3 regions of the Rhizobium brockwellii genome follow, and region 2 is predicted to be linked to each of the others. Evidence: predicted binding sites of a transcription regulator. Region 2 holds the regulator's gene; each other region holds the start of a gene.
The links. The regulator LexA, encoded in region 2, represses DNA repair genes until DNA is damaged. The targets are predictions, from matches to a motif close to TGTTCNNNNTGTGTTCNG.
Positions count from the first base shown of each region.

Region 1: the regulator LexA is predicted to act here: its motif matches at 2,165-2,182, upstream of RLCC275e_RS34320 (ImuA family protein).
Region 3: the regulator LexA is predicted to act here: its motif matches at 2,450-2,467, upstream of RLCC275e_RS15300 (putative DNA modification/repair radical SAM protein).

Region 1 is NZ_CP053439.1:4,393,932-4,398,210, reverse strand. Features, by position in the region: gene RLCC275e_RS21520 (hypothetical protein) at 1-229, opposite strand, end outside; gene RLCC275e_RS21515 (HpcH/HpaI aldolase/citrate lyase family protein) at 368-1,288, shown strand; gene RLCC275e_RS21510 (DUF1737 domain-containing protein) at 1,288-1,494, shown strand; gene RLCC275e_RS21505 (metallopeptidase family protein) at 1,603-2,040, opposite strand; gene RLCC275e_RS34320 (ImuA family protein) at 2,202-3,146, shown strand; gene RLCC275e_RS21500 (Y-family DNA polymerase) at 3,187-4,279, shown strand, end outside.
Region 2 is NZ_CP053439.1:1,788,504-1,792,782, forward strand. Features, by position in the region: gene RLCC275e_RS09100 (ComEC/Rec2 family competence protein) at 1-1,754, shown strand, start outside; gene lexA (transcriptional repressor LexA) at 1,735-2,454, opposite strand; gene RLCC275e_RS09110 (VOC family protein) at 2,652-3,548, shown strand; gene kdsA (3-deoxy-8-phosphooctulonate synthase) at 3,545-4,279, shown strand, end outside.
Region 3 is NZ_CP053439.1:3,058,966-3,063,244, reverse strand. Features, by position in the region: gene RLCC275e_RS15315 (dicarboxylate/amino acid:cation symporter) at 1-583, shown strand, start outside; gene RLCC275e_RS15310 (glycosyltransferase family 4 protein) at 657-1,715, opposite strand; gene greA (transcription elongation factor GreA) at 1,743-2,219, opposite strand; gene RLCC275e_RS15300 (putative DNA modification/repair radical SAM protein) at 2,473-3,705, shown strand; gene RLCC275e_RS15295 (UdgX family uracil-DNA binding protein) at 3,705-4,279, shown strand, end outside.

The DNA.
Region 1 (4,279 bases), 2.2 Mb from region 2:
GATCGATGATCGTGCCGCGGCCGTCGTTCCACACGCGCATCTCACGCTTACCGTTGTTTGCCTTGGCGCGGACCGGAACGGGCTTCATCTTCATCGAAAGCGCACGTCCGACCATGAGCACGGTCAGGATGCCGCCGACGGCGAGCGTCACCGAAAAGGTGAAAAGCAGCATGGCCACGAAAACGGTGGCGCCGGCAAGCATGAGGAAGATGGAGCGAATGTTCTGCATGGTTAGAGACCTTTCTTCGGAAAGGAATGTGGTCCTTCTCCTTCCTCTCTGCAAGGCAAGCATGGCTTTTTGTTGTTCTGCTAGATGTTCTGGGGTGGGCTGCTTGCTTCGGCTTTCAAAGCTTGGCACTAATTCGCCATGAGCCGAAACCCCACGCCCCGCTCCGTCCGCCTGCGCCGTTCGGTGCTGAGTGTGCCTGCCATCAATCTCCGCGCCCTCGAAAAAACTCACGCGGTCGATTGCGATGCGGTGATCTTCGATCTCGAGGATTCCGTGGCGCCGGAAAAGAAGGCGGAAGCGCGGGAAAATCTGTGGAATTTCTTTTCGGCTCGGCCGCTCCAAGGCAAGGAACGGATCATCCGCATCAATGACCTGTCGACCAATTTCGGCCTGGCGGACATGGAACTGGTAATCGCGCTCAATCCCGACGCCGTGCTGTTGCCGAAGGTCGATGAACCGCAGGATGTCATGGCGCTCGGTGACCTTCTCTCCGAGGCGGATGCACCTGATGATCTGCGCATCTGGGCGATGATCGAGACACCGCGCGGTATCCTCAATGCGGCTGTTATCGCTGAAGCCGGGCGCACGCCGGGCTCGCGGCTCGATTGCCTCGTCGTCGGGCTCAACGACCTGCGCAAGGAAACAGGCGTGCTTCCACAGCCGGGGCGGAACTATCTCGTGCCGTGGCTGATGCAGGTCGTCCTTGCGGTCAGCGCCTACGGGCTCGATGCAATCGACAGCGTCTTCAACGATTTCAGGGACGAACAGGGTTTTGATGCCGAATGTCTGCAGGGCCGGGCCATGGGCTTTGCCGGCAAGATGCTGATCCATCCGGCGCAGATCGAGCCCGCCAACCGGCATTTCGGTCCGGATCCGGCAGCGATTGCGGAAGCGGAGGCGATCATATCAGCCTTTGCCGACCCCGCTTCCGACGGGCTGAACGTCATCAATGCAGGCGGGCGGATGGTCGAGCGGCTGCATCTTGTCCAGGCGGAAAGTCTGGTCCATAAAGCCCACCTGATCGCAGCCCGCCAGGCTGCAGCACGAAAGACGATGTGATGAAACTCTACCGCTTTCTGACCGGTCCCGACGATGCTTCCTTCTGCCATAAGGTCACCGCCGCCCTCAACAAGGGCTGGTCGCTGGAGGGCTCCCCGACCTATGCCTTCAATGCCGCAACCGGCGCGATGCAGTGCGGCCAGGCCGTCGTCAAGCAGGTCGAAGGCAAGGAATACGATCCTGAGATGAAACTCTCCGAGCAGTGAGGTTTTAACGCATAATCCTTTCCGGAAATCGTAATCGATTTTCGGAAAGGATTATGCGTGATTGAAAGTGATAGAGCGTCCTTAGCGCGTCCTTGGACGCGCGGCGCTCTATCGCTCAGCGGCTTCCTCGGCGCTTGCCTCGATCCGCTCCATGTCATCGTCGCTCAGCCCGAAATGGTGGCCGATCTCGTGGATCAGGACGTGGGTGATGATATCGCCGAGCGTCTCGTCGTTCTCAGCCCAGTAATCGAGGATGGGGCGGCGGTAGAGGCGGATGCGGTTCGGCATCTCGCCGGTTTCCACCGTGAAACGTTCGGAAATGCCCCTGCCCTCGAAAAGGCCGAGCAGATCGAAAGGGGTTTCCAGCGCCATGTCCTCGAAAACGTCGTCATCGGGGAAATCTTCGATCTCGATCGTGAGGTTGGTCGTCAGCTGGCGGAATTCATCCGGCAGATGGCTATAGGCATCCATCGCCAGCGACTCGAAGGCGCTGATCGTCGGCGCATGGCGGTCCCGCCAATCATCGCTCTGGTCTATGCGGGCCATGAATATTCCTTCCTTTGCGGGCCCATATAGAACCTTTATTGCCTATTTTCGAGTGCGGAATCAAAGGCAGGAATAAATTCATAGAAAATGGCCGTTGACTCTTCATTAGCTCTCTGGAATCTATAAGAACATAACAGGAACAAGACGGATCGGAGAACGCCATGGCGCAGCACGCCCTGGCGCGCGAGCGGCTTTTTGCGCTCCGCGAAACCATCGCCAGACTGGAGGGAAGACTCGCGCCGGCGCTTGCCGCCGCGGAACGGGAAGCCCTGGCGGAAGGACGTAAGACCCACCAGGAGCGCACACTGCCGCCCCTGGCGTTTGGGGTGGAGTTTCTCGACAGGGCGCTGGAAGGCGGTCTGCCGCTCGATGCGATCACCGAATTCCGTTCCGCTCTGTCTCGCGATGCCGGTGCTGCAAGCGGGCTGGCGATGGCTGTTGCCGCGCGGTTGCAAAAACAGGAGGCGGATGGCGGCCGCCTTCTGCCGTTGCTCTGGATCGGCGATGCCGTCGGCACACTGGAGGCCGGCCGTCCCTATGCTCCCGGGCTTCGGGATTTCGGGTTGAGCCCGGAGCGGTTTCTCCATGCCGCGCCGCGCAAGCTGGACGAGGCGCTCTGGCTGGCGGAGGTGGCGGTGGAAAGTGCTGCCTTCTCGGCCGTCATCTTCGAAGTCCGGGGCAATCCCGCCCATTTCGGCCTGACCGAAAGCCGCCGGCTTAGTCTCAGGGCGCATGCTGCCCGCCGTCCGCTCTTTCTTGTCCGTCAGGCCGGGGCGGAGGAGGCAAGCAGTGCGGCCTTGCGTTTGCATGTCGAACCGGCCCCGTCCGCTCTGCGGCCGTTGCCGGATGGATCGACACTTTCCGGCAGCATCGGCAATCCGATTTTTCGTCTGACGCTGGAGAAGAGCCGTAATCCGGCCCCGCTCTCCTTTCTTCTGGAGTGGAATCCCCATGAACGCGAATTTCTCCCTGTCGCCGAACCAAACCTCGTTCGCCCTCCAGGCGAACAGTCAGCGCATTCTGGCGCTCAGCTTTCCGCATCTGCCAACGGACCGCATCGCCCGCAAGCGATGGGGGCTCTCCTGGCGTTCGAAAGGGCGTCCTGAGACGCCGCCTATCGTCTGTTCCGGCAAGCTCAACAATGCCATGCGGCTGACGGCACTGGACGAGTTGGCCGAGAGGCTGGGGTTGAGGAAGGAGTTGGGCGTTGCCGAAGCGCGCGCCATGTACCCGATGCTCGAGGTCGCGGAAGAGGATCCGGCGGCCGACCGCCGGTTGCTGGAGGCAATTGCCGACTGGTGCGACCGCTATACGCCGCTGGTGGCGTTCGACGGCAAGGACGGCCTGTTTCTCGACATTAGCGGCTGCGCCCATCTCTTCGGTGGTGAAAAGGCGCTTCTTCGGGATGTGCTGTCGCGGCTTTTCCATATGGGGTTCGATGCCCGCGGCGCGATCTCATCGTCTCCCGGCCTTTCCTGGGCCGCGTCCCGCTTCGGGCCAGGCGGCGTGATCGAGGATGAAGAGACGGAACATGTGCTGGTGTCCTTGCCGGTTGCAGCCTTGCGGCTGGAAGGACGAACCGTCGATGCCCTGAAGAAGCTCGGTCTGAAATATATCGGCGACGTCATCGATGCGCCGCGAGCGCCGCTGACCCGCCGGTTCGGCCCGGAGCTGCTTCTGCGTCTCGACCAGGCGCTGGGACGTGAAGAGGAGCCGGTCTCGCCCCGGCGTCCTGTTGCCAGCCTCTCGGCCGAAAGCCGCCTGATCGAGCCCATCGGGACGGAAGAACAGATCCTTGCCGTCACCAGGCAGGTGGCCATGTCGCTGCAGCCGTCGCTTGAGGCGCGGGGAGCCGGTGGGCGCGTGTTCGAACTGGTCCTGTTCCGCGTCGACGGCAGGGTCTTCCGTATTTCCGTCGGCGCTTCGCAGCCGCTTCGCGAACCCAAGTTCATTGCAGGGCTTTTTTCCGAGCGATTGCAGGCGGTCTATGACGATCTCGATGCCGGCTATGGTTTCGAGATCCTGCGGTTGAATGTGTTGCGGCACGATCCCTTCAACGAGGCACAAGGTGATTTCGAGGGCGACCGGCAAGGAGAGATCTCGCTTTCGGCCTTCGTCGACCGGGTCTCGGCCCGGCTTGGTGCGGATTGCCTGCAAAGCTTTCAGCTCCGCGAGAGCCATGTTCCGGAACGCGCCGTCATCACGGTTCCTGTGATGGAGAGCCTTCCCAGGCGGAAGG
Region 2 (4,279 bases):
TCTCCTTCGGTGCCTATTTCGACGGCATCGGCGCCAACGGCTTCTTCTACGGTGCGCCGACCAAGGTCGATTTGCAGGCAGGTCCGCAGGCCGCCAGATCGACGGTGGAAGCGTTGCTTGAAGGGCTCTACCGGCTGCGCAGCGGCATTGGCGACCGGATAAGATCGATCCTGCCCGGCGACACCGGCGCTTTTGCCGCTGCACTCGTGACGGACGAGCGGCGCGCCATTTCGGATGCGACGACGGAGGCGCTGCGCCAGTCTGGTCTGGCTCATATCATCGCCATCTCCGGTCTCAACATGGCGCTGTCGGCCGGCATCTTCTTCGTCGGCTTCCGGATGCTGCTCAGCCTCTTTCCCGGCATTGCTGAAGCCTATCCGACGAAGAAGATCGCGGCAGCCGGCGCGCTCATCGCGGTCACCGCCTATTTCCTGATCTCCGGCTTTGCGGTCTCTGCCGAACGCGCTTTCATCATGATGGCCATCATGTTGATTGCCGTCTTCTTCGACCGGCCGTCGATCAGCCTGCGCAATGTCGCGCTCTCGGCGCTCGTCATCCTCGCCATTTCACCCTCCGAGGTCTTGGGGCCGAGTTTCCAGATGTCCTTTGCCGCGACATTGGCGCTGGTATCGGGCTATCAGCTGTGGAAGGACCGGCGCGTCCGCGAAAACGCCTTTCTAAAGCTGTCGATCATCAGGCCCTTCGTTACGGTTGCGGGCTTCTTCGGCGGCGTCTTCCTGACCTCGCTGATCGGTGGTTTTTCCACCGCGCTGTTTTCGATCGAGCATTTTCATCGCTTGACCGCCTATGGCCTGCCGGCAAACCTCGCGACAATGCCGATCATCTCCTTCATCATCATGCCGGCCGGCCTGCTGGCGATGCTGCTCATGCCCTTCGGTCTGGACGTTTTGCCTTGGAAGGTCGTCGGATTCGGCCTCGATCTGGTGATCGCGGTCGCCAAGACGGTGTCCGGCTGGGGTGGCAATATCGACGTCGGCCGCTTGCCCGCATGGTATTTCGCGGTCGCCGTGGCAGGCTTTCTGCTGCTGACGCTGCTCCGCACCCGGTTGCGCCATGCCGGCACATCGATCATCGCGGTCGCAACGCTCATCCTGCTGCTTCTACCGGTTCCCCGGCCGCCGGATCTGGTGATTTCGGAGGATGGCAGTCTCGTCGCGGTGGTCGAGGCGGCAGCAATGGCTTCCAACCGTGAAAGACCACCGGATTTCATCTTCGACCAGTGGCAGAGAGCGCTGGTCCTGCCGAAGCATGACCCGCCGAAGATGCTGGATGGTCCTGCTATCCCTCCGGTGGGAGAAGACCACCGCGTCAAGCTTTCCCGCGATCAGCAGAACGAAGCGAGGTCCGCGATGCGGGCGGCCGCAGCGGCCGGTGAAGCAAACCGCTTTTCCTGCGTCAAGAAGGCCTGGTGCACATCAAGGCTTGGCAATGGTCGTGTGGTTGCTGTCATCGACAATGCCGCCTATCTCGGCCCGGCATGCGACGCGGCCGATATCATCGTGACGTCGGTCCGCCTGCGTTTCAACAGCTGCCGCTCAGGTGCGACGCTCTTCACCGGCGAGACGCTGCGCAGGGCCGGATCCGTCGAGTTGCGCTTCACGGACGCCGGCCTGGAGGTCGCAACCGCATTCGACGCATTGTCGCGACCATGGATGCGCCATCGCGCCTATGACTGGCGCAGCAACAGCTTTACCGAATCCGGCCTAACCGATGTCAGTGATAGCGGCGAATGAGGCCGACGAGTTTGCCCTGCACCTTGACGCGGTCCGGCCCGAAAATCCGGGTCTCGTAAGCCGGGTTGGCCGCTTCCAGCGCGATCGAGGCACCCTTGCGGCGGAAGCGCTTCAGTGTCGCCTCTTCATCGTCGACGAGAGCAACGACGATGTCGCCAGGACTTGCGGTGCTGCCATTGCGGATGATCACGGTGTCGCCGTCGAAGATGCCGGCGTCGATCATCGAATCGCCCTTGACCTCCAGCGCATAATGTTCACCGGAACCGAGCATGTCGGCCGGAACGACGATGTCGTGGGTGTTGTTCTGGATCGCCGAGATCGGCACACCGGCAGCGATTCGCCCCATGACCGGCACGGAGACCGAGTTGCCGTTGTCGGCGACGGGTTTTGCGGGAGCAGGGGAGGCGATCGGCTGAGGTTTGCCGAGGCTGCCCTCGATGACGCTCGGCGAAAAGCCGCGCCGCGGCTGGATGCTGGGGCTGTAGGCCTCCGGAAGTTTGATGACCTCAAGCGCGCGGGCGCGGTTCGGTAGGCGGCGAATGAAGCCTCGCTCCTCGAGCGCCGTAATCAGGCGATGAATCCCGGACTTCGAGGCGAGGTCCAGGGCATCCTTCATTTCATCGAAAGATGGCGGAACGCCGGATTCTTTCATGCGCTCATGAATGAAAAGGAGAAGCTCCTGTTGTTTGCGCGTGAGCATCGACGTTGTGACCTCGTGATTGAAACAAATCCAGAACAGACACTATATGTTCCATATGTGTTCCGCAAGTAGCTAAATTTCCGTAAAACTTGGCGCCAACTCGTTGAGATTTTTATTTTCATTCGCCGGATTGGCAAACAAGTCTTGCCTTGGGCGGCACTCTCACACATCTCTGCCGTCTCAGGAGAGGGGATATCATGAACGAGCATTCCGCCAAACCGCACCCGCTGGATCATGTCGTACTGCCGGTCGTCAATATCAATTTGGCGCGCGAGAGGCTCGGCAAGCTCGGCTTCACCGTTGCCGCCGATGCGCGCCATCCCTTCGGAACGGAGAATGCCTGCGTCTTCTTCGCCGACAAGACCTATCTGGAGCCGCTCGGGATTGCGAGTGTCGAGGAGAGCGAGGCATCGGCGCGCCAAGGCAATGTCTTCACCGCCCGCAACCGGGCGTTCCGCTTCCGCTGCGGCGCGGAGGGGCTTTCGGGGCTGGCTTTCGGCAGCAAGGATGCCGGCATCGATCATCAGAATTTCGTCGGCAACGGATCGAGCGCCGGAGAGATTCTGCAGTTCACCCGGCCGATGACGATGCCGGACGGTACCGAGACGATTGCCGGCTTCAAGCTAGCTTTTGCCGGCGACCTGCGCGCGCCTGATCTCCTGCTATTTACCGTCGAGCGCGTCAATCCGCTACCGGCCGACCGCGCCGCGCTGGAGACGCATGCCAACGGCGTCACCGGCATAGTCGAGATCGCGCTTTGCGCGCCGGAACCGGCCGCCTTCGCCGCCTTCGTCAGCTTCGCCGTGGCGCAATCGGCAGTCGAGAAAACCGGTTTCGGCGTCAATATCGCGGCGTCGAATGCAAAAATCAACCTGATGACGCCGGAAGGGCTGGAGGCCTATTTCGACATCTCCGGATCATCCGCAGATCGCGGCCTGCGCGGCCGGGCAATCCTCTTCACTGTGGCCGATCTTGCCGTGACAGAAGCGCATTTGGCTGCTAACGGGGTGACATACGCGCGCAAGAACAATCGCATTCTGGTGAAGCCCGCGCCCGGGCAGGGCACGCTCTTCGCCTTCGAGGAAACACGATGAGCACTGATACGAATTCCGAAGTCAGGATCGGTGAAGGCGAAGGCCAGGTCACCTTTTCCAATACCGGCCGCCTGTCGCTGATTGCCGGTCCCTGCCAGATGGAGAGCCGCGACCACGCCTTCATGGTTGCCGGCACGCTGAAGGAGCTTTGCGGCAAGCTCGGCATCGGCCTCGTCTACAAGAGCTCCTTCGACAAGGCGAACCGCACCTCGCTGTCGGCCGAACGCGGTATCGGGATCGAAAAGGGCATGGAGGTCTTTGCCGACCTCAAGAAGGAATTCGGCTTTCCCGTCTTGACCGACGTTCATACCGCCGAGCAATGCGCGGAGGTGGCAAAGGTCGTCGATGTCCTGCAGATCCCTGCCTTCCTCTGCCGCCAGACCGACCTTCTCATCGCCGCCGCCAAGACCGGCCGCGTCGTCAATGTCAAGAAAGGCCAGTTCCTTGCTCCCTGGGATATGAAGAACGTTCTGAAGAAGCTCAACGCCAGCGGCAATCCGAACGTGCTGCTGTGTGAGCGCGGCGCCTCCTTTGGTTACAATACGCTGGTTTCCGACATGCGCTCACTGCCGATCATGGCGGCGATGGGCGCGCCCGTTGTCTTCGATGCCACCCATTCCGTGGCGCAGCCGGGCGGGCAGGGCGATTCCTCCGGCGGTCAGCGGGAATTCGTGGAAACCCTGGCGCGCGCAGCAGTGGCTGCCGGTATTGCCGGCGTCTTCGTCGAAACC
Region 3 (4,279 bases), 1.3 Mb from region 2:
CGGCGCCGTCGCCCGTTACAACGGCTTCTCGATCGTGGCGCTGCTGCGCTACATCAAGGAAGAACTGCTGTTGGTCCTCGGCACCTCGTCTTCGGAGGCCGCACTTCCGGGGCTGATGAACAAGATGGAAAAGGCCGGCTGCAAGCGCTCGGTCGTCGGCCTCGTCATTCCGACAGGCTATTCCTTCAATCTCGACGGCACCAACATCTACATGACGCTGGCGGCCCTGTTCATTGCCCAGGCAACCGGCATCCATCTCTCCTGGGGTGACCAGATCCTGCTGCTCTTGGTGGCGATGCTGAGCTCCAAGGGTGCCGCAGGCATCACCGGCGCGGGCTTCATCACGCTTGCCGCAACGCTCTCCGTCGTTCCCTCCGTGCCGGTCGCCGGCATGGCGCTCATCCTCGGCATCGACCGCTTCATGTCGGAATGCCGGGCGCTGACCAACCTCGTCGGCAATGCGGTTGCGACGATCGTCGTGGCACGTTGGGAAAATGAGCTGGATACGGCACAGCTTGCTGCGGCACTGGGCGGCCAGACCGGAGAGGATACTTCGGCTGCGGGGCTGCAGCCGGCCGAATAGTCAGCCGCTATTCCCTTATCCTTAGAATCCCTGCAGCGGCCCGTCATCCAACGGGCCGTTTCTCTTTTCTGCCTCAGCTGCGATTGTCGCCGAGAAGGCTGTTGTAAACGGCGCCGATCGCACTTGCTTCCTTCTCCAGCGCGAAATTCGCCCTGACATGCCGCAGCGCATTCTCGCCATGGGCGACTGCCAGAGCGGGATCGGCGATATAGGGCGCGATTGCCCGCGTCAGCGCCTCGCCATCGCCGGCGGCGACGACCGAGCCCGTCTCGCCCGTGACGATGAGTTCGGCATAGGCGCCGGCGTCCGATGCCACCACCGCGGTCCGCGAGGCCATGGCTTCGAGCGGCGTCAGGCCGAAGCCTTCGTTGCGAGAGGGGGCGACGTAAAGCGTCAGGCGGCGATACCAGACCTTGATGTCAGGCACTTCGCCGAGGAAGAGGATACGGTCGTTCAGCCCGGCGGCGGCGACATCCGCCTTGAGTTTGTCTGCGAATGCCACGTGCTCCGCCGTCACGCGGCCGGCGACGACCGCCGTCCATTCGGGATGCCGCGGCAGCAGTTCGATCATCGACTTGACGAAAAGGTCGGTGCCCTTCTGATGGCGCACGCGGCCGAAACAGCCGACGAGATAGCGGCCGGGCAGGCCGGTGGCGGCGATGCCGTCCTCGGCGGTCTCCGGCGGATGGAACAAGGCGAGGTCGACGCCGTGCTGGATGACCGTGTGCGGCACCTCCAGGAACGAGCCGGATCGATCGCTGGTCGCGATGACAGCGTCCATGCGACGGATCAGCCATTTCGTATAGGCGGTGTGCCGGCGTTGCGCGGCCGAGGTGAAGAGAAGCTTCAGCGGCATGCGCGTGAGATGGCGAAGCAGGATGCCGACGGCCATCTCGTTGTTGCGGCGCGCGTGCCAGACCCGCTGGCGGCGATGCGCTGGCGGGCGGCAGAGGCCGAGGAGCTGCCGCCACTTCAGTTTCGGCAGGTCCTCGGGCAGGCCGGGGCCGAGTGTCGCGATCTTGATGCCGAGCCGGATCTGGCACGGGATGAGCTGGACGATCGTCGACGTGACGCCGGAGAGCCGGCGCTTGAAATTGGGCGCGATGATCTCGACGTCACGAATATCCAGCAATGGAGGGGTCTCGCGGCTGGCGGGCGATCAGCCCCAGGAAACCTGGAGGATCTCGTAGGCCTTGGACCCGCCCGGTGCGTTGACCTCGATGGAATCGCCGACCTCCTTGCCGATCAGCGCGCGGGCGATCGGCGAGGAGATGGAGATGCGGCCAGCCTTGACGTCGGCTTCCTGGTCGCCGACGATTTGATAGGTTTTTTCTTCGTCGGTGTCCTCATCCATGAGCTTCACCTTGGCGCCGAACTTGATCTTGTCGCCCGACATCTTGGTGAGGTCGATGACCTCGGCGCGCGCCGTCAGGTCTTCCAGCTCGCTGATGCGGCCTTCATTGTGGCTCTGGGCTTCCTTGGCGGCGTGATATTCGGCATTTTCCGAAAGGTCGCCATGAGCACGGGCTTCGGCAATCGCCTCGATGATTCGGGGACGCTCCGTCTGTTGACGCCAGCGCAGCTCTTCCTGCAGCTTGACGAAACCACCCTGTGTCATCGGTACCTTTTCAACCATTTTTCTGTCCTTCTCTCTTCGTGTCCGCAGAGTTGAGCGCTGACACAAAAGAAAACAGGTCCCGAAGGGGAACTTCGGAACCGTGCCACAATCTTAGTCGGACGCTTATAGCAGATCGCCAAGGCCGATTTCCAGAAAATTCGCATGAAAGAAATGCGGCTCGCCCCGATATCAGGTGGTGCGACTTAAAAATGGGCAGAAATCGGACCGTCGTGATTGACTTTGCATATAAGAACATATAGTGAACATACTAATGAAGAAATCGCTCACAGAACGCTTGGCCATCCTTTCCGATGCTGCGAAATATGACGCTTCCTGCGCTTCCAGCGGCACGGTGAAACGTGATTCCCAGGCAAGTGGCGGGCTCGGTTCGACCGAAGGATCCGGCATCTGTCATGCCTATGCCCCGGACGGACGGTGCATTTCGCTTTTGAAAATACTGCTGACCAATTTCTGCATCTACGACTGCGCCTATTGCGTCAATCGCTCGTCGAGCAATGTCGAACGGGCGCGCTTTACGCCCGAGGAGGTCATCTGGCTGACGCTGGAATTTTACCGCCGCAACTATATCGAAGGCCTGTTTCTTTCCTCGGGTATTATTCGATCGTCTGATTACACGATGGAAGAGATGGTCCGCATCGTCCGCGAACTGCGTGTGACCCATAATTTCCGGGGCTATATCCATCTGAAATCGATCCCTGAGGCGTCGCCGCGTCTGATCGAGGAGGCGGGGCTTCATGCCGACAGGCTGTCGCTGAATATCGAGTTGCCGACGGATCACGGCATAACGCGCTTCGCGCCGGAAAAGAAGCCTGCCAATATCCGGCGATCGATGGGAGATCTGAGGCTGAAGATCGAGGCCGCCGGCGAACCGACGTTGCGGACGAAGAAGCGTCAGCGTTTCGTGCCGGCCGGCCAAAGCACGCAGATGATCGTCGGCGCCGATGGGGCGAACGATGCGACGATCCTTGCGACCAGCGGCCGGCTCTACAGCAGCTACGGGCTGAAGCGCGTCTATTATTCCGCTTTCAGCCCAATCCCGGATTCATCGAAAAACCTGCCGCTGATCAAGCCGCCGCTGATGCGCGAGCACCGGCTTTATCAGGCCGATTGGCTCTATCGATTCTACGGTTTCGGCATCGACGAGATCACCGCGAACCAGGCGGGCGGCATGCTCGATCTCAGCCTCGACCCCAAACTTGCCTGGGCGCTCGCCAACCGGGCGGAATTCCCCGTCGATATCAACAGGGCCGAGCGTGAACGGTTGTTGCGCGTGCCCGGTCTCGGCACCAAGACAGTCAGAGCGATCGTTTCGGCCCGACGTTTTCGCCGGTTGCGGTTGGACGATCTTTCGCGGCTCGGCATTTCGATGAAGAAGGTTCAGTCCTTTATCTCGGCGGAAGGCTGGTCGCCGCGCCGATTGATCGAGCGCCCCGACCTTCGCGCCATGTTCGAACCGCAACCTGAACAATTGTCGTTGCTGTGATGCGCCGGGTCGTGCTTGCAGGACGCGGGGAGCTTGCCGAATGGCGTGACGCCGCGCGCGCTTTCGCAGTCGCTGGCATCCTGCCGGAAGAGATCGATTGGCGCGAAAAGGGCGAGGAGGCGGACCTTGCGTTTCAACGCGACGCCATGCCGCCGGCGCCTGTCATGGCACGCAAGCCGATGACGGTGCCGCCCGCCTTCATCGAACTCGCGGAGACAGTTCTCTGCCATTTTGACCCGGCGCGTTTTTCCCTGCTTTACCGCCTGCTCTGGCGGCTACAACTGGACCGGCAATTACTTGAAGTGGCTTCCGACGAGGACGTCGCCCGTGCCAGGCTGATGGCGAAAAACGTTCGACGCGACGCGCATAAGATGACGGCCTTCGTCCGCTTCAAAGAGATCGATGCGGTATCGGCGGGCCGTCGAAAATTCCTCGCCTGGTTCGAGCCAGATCACCATATCGTCAGGCGCACAGCGCCCTTCTTCCAACGGCGCTTCACCGACATGGACTGGCTGATCGCGACGCCCAAGGGATCGGCCGCGTGGGACGGCGAGCGGCTGACGATGAGCGACGA